DNA from 3 places in the Mesorhizobium sp. M0136 genome. Region 1 is predicted to be linked to each of the others. Evidence: predicted binding sites of a transcription regulator. Region 1 holds the regulator's gene; each other region holds the start of a gene.

Region 1 (3,279 bases):
CATGTCGCGCAGTTCGCCCGATTTGTAGTTGACGTGGTTGACCAGCACCACGGCGGTGCGATCGTCGATCAGCTCCTCGATGGTCGGCGCGTCGACCCCCGAGAGGCGCAGCAGCGCATCTTTTCGCGTCGAAACCACACCCTCAGCCATGTAGAGGTCTGTCGGAAAACTATCGCCCTCGGCGACGATGGCCTGCCGCTCCGGTCGCATGGCCATGGCCGCGTGCAGCAGCTTGTAGATGTTGACCGACGTCGTGTCGCAGACCACCGTCTGGCCGACCGCGGCACCGATCAGGCGCCCGAGCTGGTCGCCAAGTTCAAGCGGCATGTTGAACCAGCGGGCCGTGTTCCATGCGCGGATGAGATCATGCGACCATTCTTCGGTCGCGGCCTTGCGCAATTCATCGAAGGCGGCACGTGAAGCAGCTCCTAGCGAATTGCCGTCGAGATAGATCACTCCTTGCGGCAAGACAAAGCGGTCGCGCATCGCGCGCAGCGGATCCGCGGCATCCATCGCCTTTACGGCCACGAGATCGGGAATTCCCGTCATGATTTGCCTGCTCCCTCAAAAAATCCAACGCAACGCCGGACACGCATCAACTGTTCTTCCATTACCGGATAGCGCGTAGCAAGGCTCCACCGGCGAGAAGCAGCCTGACCAGGCGGTGGAAACCTGGAGTTAGCCCGAGGTTGGCGTTTTGAGTTCGTTTCGTTCACGGTGCATTGACCAAACCGCACAGTCGATACGGGTTCAATTCCGTGCCCTTTGCCGACCGACGGCCGATGCCAGTGCCGCCTTCAAGGAGGCCAGAACGGCGCAAACGAAAGCAGAATCAAGGGGATGAGGCTCGCGGCGGTGAAAATACGGTACGCCGGTAGGGGACGTCGTTTGTTTCCCGAGCCTTAACGCATTCATTAAACTTTAAACAGTTGCGGAACACAACTGGAACAGATAGTGTCTGTTCTGGGTTTGTTTTCTGATTCTGTTGGGGGTCGCTATGCTGACACGCAAACAACACGAACTGCTTATGTTCATCCACGAAAGGTTGAAGGAAAGCGGTATCCCACCTTCCTTCGACGAGATGAAGGAAGCGCTCGACCTGGCTTCCAAATCCGGAATCCACCGACTGATTACGGCGCTGGAGGAGCGCGGCTTCATTCGCCGTTTGCCCAACCGGGCCCGTGCGCTGGAGGTACTACGCCTGCCTGACTCGATCGCCCCCGGCCTCAATGCGGCACGCAAGTTCTCGCCGAGTGTCATCCAGGGCAGTCTTGGGCAAGGTGCCCCTCGGCAGGGCAAGCCCACATCGTCGCGCGTCCCTGCAGCCGGCAATGACGACGATGTCGTCGCCGCCGTTTCGATCCCGGTAATGGGCCGCATCGCCGCTGGTGTGCCGATCGATGCTATCCAGCACCAGACGCATTCGATTTCGGTGCCGCCGGATATGATCATGGGCGGCGAGCATTATGCGCTCGAGGTCAAAGGCGATTCGATGATCGAGGCTGGCATTTTCGACGGCGACACGGTGATCATCCGCAACGCCGATACGGCGAGCCCCGGTGAGATCGTGGTGGCCCTGGTCGACGAGGAGGAAGCGACGCTGAAGCGGTTCCGCCGCAAGGGCGCCTCGATCGCCCTGGAGGCCGCCAATCCGGCCTACGAGACGCGCATCTTCGGACCAGACAGGGTCAAGGTGCAGGGCAAGCTCGTTGGGCTGATCCGCCGCTACTGAGTTGCGCCCTTGGTGCTGGCTTTTGGATTGTCGGCCCTGCGGTATGGCGGCAGGCCGCGCGCCGCGCGTGAAAATTTCCGCTGCACGTGCCAGGGCCGGTATGATTTTTCGACGGCGAAGCGGATTTCGGCGCGTGTTGCCGCTTGTGGATCGAAATAGACGGCCGCACTTCCCGCGCGCGCCAGTTGCCGTTTGGTGACGACGAGGACCAGCCGGTCGTAGTAGCAGGGATTATGGGCGGTGGCGTCGTCGATGACGATCAAGCTGGCGAAGGCGCAGGCTGGCCGTGCGGTATCGCGGTCCTTGGCTTGCGCAATGCGCCGGATGGATGCCTGGCGAGGCAGAGACCGTCCGTGCAAATGAACGGCATGCCCGGCGGTAGGTCGGCCGGATCGGCAATGTCGAATTGCGGATCGTTCTTTCCAGGTGTTTCCGGCGCGACGATAGCCTCTGATGTGAGCGCGCGTTTCCAGTTGTCGATGGTGAACTCATTCGGGCGTGCCCGGTTGACCGCGAGCTCACCGCTGCCGATCGGCAGCGCGACCAGCCGTGCGTCCTCCGAGATCAATACGTCGGGTACGCGCGTCTGGGTTGTCGTTAGCAAGCCGGCGAGCGCAAAAGGAAGTGCCGCGAGCCGCAACCAGGTCGTCGCCATGCTGGCAATGACAAGGGCGATCGTCACCAAAAGGACGGATCTCAGCGAAATCAGCCCAACCGCATCGATTGGCGAGCGCTCGGAGATCCACCCGGACAGGGCGATCATCGCCGTCAGCCCCTTGCCCATCACGTAGAGGAAAGGCCCATCCGCGCCGAACGGCATCGCCAGCGCGCTGAGCACGGCAAAGGGCATGACGACCAGCGAGACGATAGGCATGATGGCCAGATTGGCGAACAGGCTGAGCGGCGCTACGCGCTGGAAATGCCATATGGCGAAAAGCGCCGTGGCGCTCCCTGCAATGATCGAGGTCATCGCCAGGCCGCCCATGCCCAGCAGGACCTTTCGCGTGGCCAAGCGTAGCGGCGACCGCCGGGGCGGCGGCGTGGTGGCCCTGCCGGCGCGGTAATCGGACCAGCCGGCATAGGCGCCGACAAGGGCCGCCGTCGCGGCGAAGGACATCTGGAAACTCGGACCGACCACCTCGTGCGGCGACACCACGATGACCGCGATTGCCGAGATCGCCAGATTGCGCATGGTGAGCGCGGCCCGGTCGAACAGCACGGCGATGAGCATCACCGCCAGCATGATGAAGCTGCGTTCGGCCGCCACCACAATGCCGGAAAAGACGAGGTACGCCGCAATCGAAAAAAGCGCGGCGGCTGCGGCATATTTCTTGACCGGCCGTCGCGATGAGAAGTCGGGAAACAGCGCAAAGGCGCCGCGCAGCAGCGCCATGATGGTGCCGGCGACCAACGCCATATGCAGCCCCGAGATGGAGATGATGTGGTAGATGCCTGTACGTCGCATCGCTTCGTTGATCTCCTCGGGAATGCCGGCGCGCACGCCAACGATCAGCGCAGCAGCAATCTCGCCCTCGGCGCCGCCGATG
Region 2 (3,279 bases), on a different contig from region 1:
TTCGACAAGGCGGATCGCCTCGCGGTCCCGCGGCGTCGCCGCGCGTATGGACATCATGCTCATGACAATTTCATTCCTTTTTCGAGCTTGGCCCCGCGCAGAAACTCCTGCGCGGCTATGGGCCTTGCGCCCGCACGTTGAACTTCGACCAGCCTGATCGCGCCTGACCCGCAGGCGACCGTCAGCCGGTCATCGAGAATTCCTCCCGGTTCGCCGGCGCCTTGCGAGAGCGTCGAGCGAAGCAGTTTCAGCCGTTCTACGCGGCCGCCGATTTCGGCCTCGCACCATGCACCGGGAAAGGGCGACAGGCCGCGAATCTGGTTGTGCACGTCGCCAGCAGGTCGCAGCCAGGCTATGCGAGTCTCCGATTTATCGATTTTCTTGGCGTAGGTCACCCCCACCTCCGCCTGTGTGGTAAATGTCAGCGTATTTCGCTCCAGCCGCTCCAGCGCTTGCACCATCAGCGCAGCACCGAGAGCCATCAGCCGGTCGTGCAGATCGCCGGCCGTCATGTCGGGTCCAATGGGACATTTTTCAACCATTGCCACCGGCCCGGTGTCGAGGCCTTCCTCCATCCGCATCACCATCATGCCCGTTTCGGTGTCGCCGGCCATGATGGCGCGCTGGATAGGGGCAGCGCCGCGCCAGCGCGGCAACAACGATGCGTGGCCGTTGAGGCAACCGAGCCGCGGCGCCTCGAGAATGGGTTTGGGCAGAAGCAATCCGTAGGCGACGACCACGGCGACGTCGGCGTGCAAGGCGCGGAACGCCTCCTGCTCCGCCTCGCCCTTCAGCGACACCGGCGTCCGCACCTCGACGCCCAACTGATCCGCCTCGCGCTGCACCGGCGACGGCGTCAGCTCGAGCCCGCGCCGGCCGCCGGCGCGCGGCGGCTGCGTATAGACGGCGGTCAACCCGTGCCCGGCCCCGGCAATCGCCCGCAGCGTCGGCACGGAGAATTCGGGCGTACCCATGAAGATGACACGCAGGGGCATTCGTCGACCCCTATCCCACCATCTTGCCCGGCGCCTTGTCCCTGGCGAGCTTTTTGAACTTCTTGACCACCATGTCGCGCTTCAGTTTTGAGATGTGGTCGATGAACAGCACGCCGTTGAGATGGTCGATCTCGTGCTGCAGGCAGGTCGCCATCAGCCCCTCGGCCTCGATCTCCTGCAGCTTGCCGTCGCGATCGAGATATTTCACCCGCACCGCGGCGGGGCGCTCGACTTCGGCATAGTAATCGGGGATCGACAGGCAGCCTTCCTCATAGACCGAACGCTGGTCGGAGCTTTCAAGGATTTCGGGATTGATGAAGACGTGCGGCGCCGGCGTCTCGTCCTCCTTGGCGAGGTCGATCACCAGCATGCGCAAGGGTTCGCCGACCTGGATCGCTGCGAGGCCGATGCCGGGCGCGTCATACATGGTGTCCAGCATGTCGCCGGCCAGTTTGCGCAAATCGCCGTCGACACGCTCGACCGGTTTTGAAACCTGGCGCAGGACGGGATCGGGGAGGATGATAAGCGGCTTGATCGACATGGCGTCTCACCTAAGACCTCGCAGGAAAAGCGTCAACCGGGACGGCTTCGGGTCGTTCACGTTTTGATCTGTGCCGGCAGACCGAATCATCTATGCTGTCGGCATGAACGATCTGGCCACCATCCTGTCCGAACCTGTCGCCCGCCTCGGCGCCACCACGCTCACGCTCGGCCAAGCCCTGGGTTTCGGCGCAATGCTGTTCCTCGGACTGTTCGTGGCGCTCGTCGTTGCGCTCTGGCGATCGGCCAAGGCGCGTGCAGTGGCGGCCGCCGAAGCCGCCGACCACGCCCGCGACGCCGAGGTGCGGATGGCCGGCATCTTGGCAAGCCAGGCGGAAATGCAGGGCCGCATGGGCGCTATCGCCGAAGTGTTCGGGGCGCGCCAGGCGGAACTGACTCAGTCGATCGGCCAGCGCCTCGATGCCATGACCGGCCGCCTGGGCCAGACCATGACCGAGCAGACGAGATCGACGCATGAGAGCCTCGCCAAGCTGCAGGAACGGCTGGCGGTTATCGATATCGCGCAAGGCAATATCCAGTCGCTGGCCGGCCAGGTCGTGCAATTGCAGGCGATCCTTTCCAACAAGCAGACGCGCGGCGCCTTCGGCCAGTCGCGCATGGAGGCCATCGTCGCCGACGGATTGCCGCACGGCGCCTATGAATTCCAGGCTACCTTGTCGAATGGCAGCCGGCCCGACTGCCTGGTGAAGATGCCGAACGGCGCGCCGTCACTTGCCATCGACGCAAAGTTTCCGCTCGAGGCGTGGAATGCCATCCGTGCCGCCGAAGGCGCCGACCTGCAGAAGTCGGCCGCACAGGCTTTCCGCCGCGACATCGAGGTGCATGTCCGCGATATTTCCGAAAAATACCTGATCCAGGGCGAGACGCAGGACACCGCCTTCATGTTCGTGCCCTCGGAATCGGTGTTCGCCGAAATCCATGAGAATTTCGAGGCCGTTGTCCAAAAGGCGCATCGATCGCGGATCGTCATCGTCTCGCCATCGCTTTTGATGCTGTCGATCCAGGTCATTCAGGCAATCCTCAAGGATGCACGCATGCGCGAGCAGGCGCACCTGATCCAGGGCGAAGTCATCCGGCTGATGGAAGACGTCTCCCGGCTCGACGAGCGGGTGCGTAAATTGCAGACGCATTTCGGTCAATCGGCCAAGGATATCGAGGACATCCTTGTCTCAACATCGAAGGTGACCCGGCGCGGACAAAAGATCGAGGCGCTGGAGTTTGGCGTGCAGCCGGCGGAGGATACCGCTGGTTCGAATGGCAGCGGAGCAAAAGCGGAAAGCAGCGCGCGTGTCGCCGATTCGAAAACCGGGCAGTTGAGGCTAAGGGTCGTCGAAGGCGACGATTGAGAGCTACGCCGGAACCGGAGGCTTCACCCGGATCTGGCGCTACTGCTCCTCGATGACGGTCGTGCCTTCGAATTCCGGCAGCCAATGCAGCGCCGAGCGGTGCCAGATCTGCTTTCTCGGCACCAGTTGCTCGCGCTGCCGTGCCGTGCCGACCCTGATGCCGTAAACCTTCGGTCCCTCGCCCGCCGACGTGGCGTAGAGATGCGAGCCACACTCACCGCAAAACGCCTGGGCGCGCTTGGCGCCGCTCGAACCGGTCTTGATGTAGATTTTCGGCTTGCCCTTAGTGATCCTGTAATTGTCCTCGGACGCCGGCACGGTGACGCGAAAGGCCGTTCCGGTTAGCTTCTGACAATCGATGCAGTGACAAATGGTGG
Region 3 (3,279 bases), on a different contig from region 1:
GGTGCGGCGGAATAGATCATGATTCCGAAAAGTGGAATCCGGTTTTCCGACAAGATCATGGGTCTAACAAGAAGCTAGAAACCCCAATCAGGCAGAACGCAAGGCCGGCCCGTCGGCCTTGCTCGCCCGGTCCCGAACGACCACGCGATTTCGCCCGGCGCGCTTTGCCGCATAGAGTGCTGCGTCGGCTTCGGCCAGCACATCGTCGAGACCGGTTTCGTTTGTTCCGCCAAAGCCGATGCCGCCGCTGACTGTGCTTCGCAACGGACCAAGTTGTGTGGCCACGACTTCCGTGCCGAAGGCGACGCTGATCTTGCTCGCAATGTCATAGGCCTTCTCTTCCGGCATCCGCGACATGACGAGCACGAACTCCTCGCCGCCCAACCGGAACGCGTCGACGCCGGTCCTGGCGTATTTCCTGATGACGGCGGCAAAGCGGCGCAGAACCTGGTCGCCGACCGGATGACCGAAAACGTCGTTCGTCCTCTTGAAATGGTCGAGGTCGAACATGGCGACGGACATGAACGGACCGAAGACCCGCTCGCCGTAGAGTGCCGTCAACGCCCGCCGGTTCATAAGCCCGGTCAATGGATCGGTCATCGTCTCGGCCTTCAATTCGATCTGCGCCTGCAAATGGTGCAGGGAGAGCGTCAATGCGCCGAGCCCGGTCATGCAGGCGACAGCCACGACGGAATTCACCCGCTCGGCCCAATTGTCGGGCGCAACACCCAGCACCCATTGCCCCTTGACCAGCAGGACCGCGCCGCAAAGTCCGAACGACAGCGCACAGACGCCGCTCAGGAACGAGACGACCAGCAATATCCGTCGATCGTGACCACCCTCAATCCAGAACATCACCCCGATGAGCGAGAGCAGCGCCGTTACCGTCGCGTAGGTGACGATGAAGCCGACACCATCAAACCCGAGATACGTCGCGCCCGCGCAAACAGCCATCGCAACCAAGGTCGGCAAGATGGCGCGCCTGTAATCGCCTATGCCGAGATATTGCATGGCCGACAGGCAGATAATCAGGAAACCGAGGCTGAGAGGCGCAAGCACGATCTGGCAAAGCCAGAGGCTTGGATCCCTGGTGTAATGCCAGAACAACACCACATGTGCGACGAGCACGAGAATGCCGCACGCTACCGTCAGCACAAAGCGTGCCTGTGGCGCGCTGAACCAGATCGCAAACATGGTGATGCTGAGGCACGTGCCCGACAGCGCCGCCGCGAGCAGGAGCGAACTGTAATCCAACATGCGTACGCGACAGCCTCGTGAGGGTTCCGCTGCATTCTAGGTCAGCGACAGTCCGCAAATACCGTTTTTTCAGCCAGTCTTCCGGCGTAACCTTCGGACAAGGTATACAAAGCGTCGATGCTCCAAGCTTCGACCCCATTTCCGCCGCTTGGCTGTCGAATGGTTTTGCAGTAAGAGGCTCTATCCTCGAACGTAACAGGAACCTCCGTCGCCTGCCCGCGAAAAGCGTGGCAGTATCGGGTGGTGATTCGCAGCATCGGAATCCAGGACCGGCATGGACGACAACAACGATCTTTTCGCCAAATTGGACAAGCAGCCGCAACCGGCTCGCGCCGCCGCGCGCCCGGCCGATCCGCTGGTGCAGGCGGCGAAGCGGCCGGCGCCCCGCGACGCCAGCGAGAGTTACAGTGCCGCCGACATCGAGGTGCTGGAGGGGCTGGAGCCGGTGCGCCGCCGCCCGGGCATGTACATTGGCGGCACCGACGACAAGGCGATGCACCATCTGTTCGCCGAGGTCATCGACAACTCGATGGACGAGGCGGTCGCAGGCCATGCGACCTTCATCGATGTCGAGCTTTCCGCCGACGGATATCTGTCAGTCACCGACAACGGCCGCGGCATTCCGGTCGATCCCCACCCTAAATTCAAGAAGCCGGCGCTTGAACTCATCATGACGACGCTGCATTCAGGCGGCAAGTTCGACAGTAAGGTTTACGAGACGTCCGGCGGCCTGCACGGTGTCGGCGTTTCCGTCGTCAACGCGCTGTCCGACCATCTCGAGGTCGAGGTCGCGATTGGGCGCAAGCTCTATCGCCAGCGCTTCTCACGAGGCGTTCCGGTGACCGGCCTTGAGCAGCTCGGCGACGTGCATAACCGGCGCGGCACGAAGATCCGCTTCCATCCAGACGAGCAGATTTTCGGCAAGGGTGCTGCTTTCGAGCCGGCGCGGCTCTACCGCATGGCGCGGTCAAAGGCTTATCTGTTCGGCGGTGTCGAAATCCGCTGGACTTGCGATCCCTCCCTGATCAGGGAAAAGGACACGACGCCGGCCAAGGCCGAATTCCATTTTCCGGGCGGCCTCAAGGATTATCTGAAAGCCTCGCTCGGCGACGAATTCCAGGTCACCCGTGAGATGTTCGCCGGCAAGAGCGACAAGCAGGGCGGTCACGGTTCGCTCGAATGGGCCGTGACCTGGTTCGGCGGCGACGGTTTTATCAATTCCTATTGCAACACCATTCCGACCGCCGAAGGCGGCACGCATGAGGCCGGCTTCCGCAACGTCCTGACGCGCGGCTTGCGCGCTTATGCCGACCTGGTCGGCAACAAGCGCGCTTCGATCGTCACATCCGAGGATGTGATGATCTCGGCGGCGGGCATGCTGTCGGTGTTCATCCGCGAACCGGAATTCGTCGGCCAGACCAAGGACAGGCTGGCAACGATAGAGGCGATCCGCATCGTCGAAAGCGCCATCCGCGACCCGTTCGACCACTGGCTGGCGGACAATCCGCAGGAGGCCTCGAAACTGCTCGAATGGGTGATCGCGCGCGCCGACGAACGGGTGCGCCGCCGCCAGGAAAAGGAAGTGTCGCGCAAGAGTGCGGTGCGCAAGCTGCGCCTGCCCGGCAAGCTCGCCGACTGCACGCAGAATGCCGCCGCCGGCGCCGAGCTCTTTATCGTCGAGGGCGATTCGGCCGGCGGTTCGGCAAAGCAGGCGCGCGACCGCGCCAGCCAGGCGGTGCTGCCGCTGCGCGGCAAGATCCTCAACGTCGCCAGTGCCGGCAGCGACAAGCTTGCCGGCAACCAGCAGATATCCGACCTGATCCAGGCCTTGGGCTGCGGCACGCGCTCGAAATATCGCGACGAGGACCTGCGTTACGACCGGGTCATCATCATGACCGATGCCGACGTCGACGGCGCCCATATCGCCTCGCTGCTGATCACCTTCTTCTACCAGGAGATGCCGAGCCTGGTTCGCGGCGGCCATCTCTACCTGGCGGTGCCGCCGCTTTATTCGATCCGCCA

What was found. The regulator LexA, encoded in region 1, represses DNA repair genes until DNA is damaged. The targets are predictions, from matches to a motif close to TGTTCNNNNTGTGTTCNG.
Region 2: the regulator LexA is predicted to act here: its motif matches at 1,590-1,607, upstream of NKJ35_RS14240 (DNA recombination protein RmuC).
Region 3: the regulator LexA is predicted to act here: its motif matches at 1,444-1,461, upstream of parE (DNA topoisomerase IV subunit B).

The regions. Positions count from the first base shown of each region.
Region 1 covers NZ_JAMYTP010000004.1:130,887-134,165, reverse strand. The annotation lists gene kynU (kynureninase) at 1-549, opposite strand, end outside; gene lexA (transcriptional repressor LexA) at 998-1,732, shown strand; partial or broken gene NKJ35_RS06120 (ComEC/Rec2 family competence protein) at 1,726-3,279, opposite strand, start outside.
Region 2 covers NZ_JAMYTP010000010.1:66,608-69,886, forward strand. The annotation lists gene NKJ35_RS14225 (GNAT family N-acetyltransferase) at 1-63, opposite strand, end outside; gene fmt (methionyl-tRNA formyltransferase) at 60-989, opposite strand; gene def (peptide deformylase) at 1,006-1,536, opposite strand; gene NKJ35_RS14240 (DNA recombination protein RmuC) at 1,640-2,902, shown strand; gene NKJ35_RS14245 (GFA family protein) at 2,942-3,279, opposite strand, start outside.
Region 3 covers NZ_JAMYTP010000037.1:8,103-11,381, forward strand. The annotation lists gene gcvP (aminomethyl-transferring glycine dehydrogenase) at 1-15, shown strand, start outside; gene NKJ35_RS28580 (GGDEF domain-containing protein) at 88-1,257, opposite strand; gene parE (DNA topoisomerase IV subunit B) at 1,532-3,279, shown strand, end outside.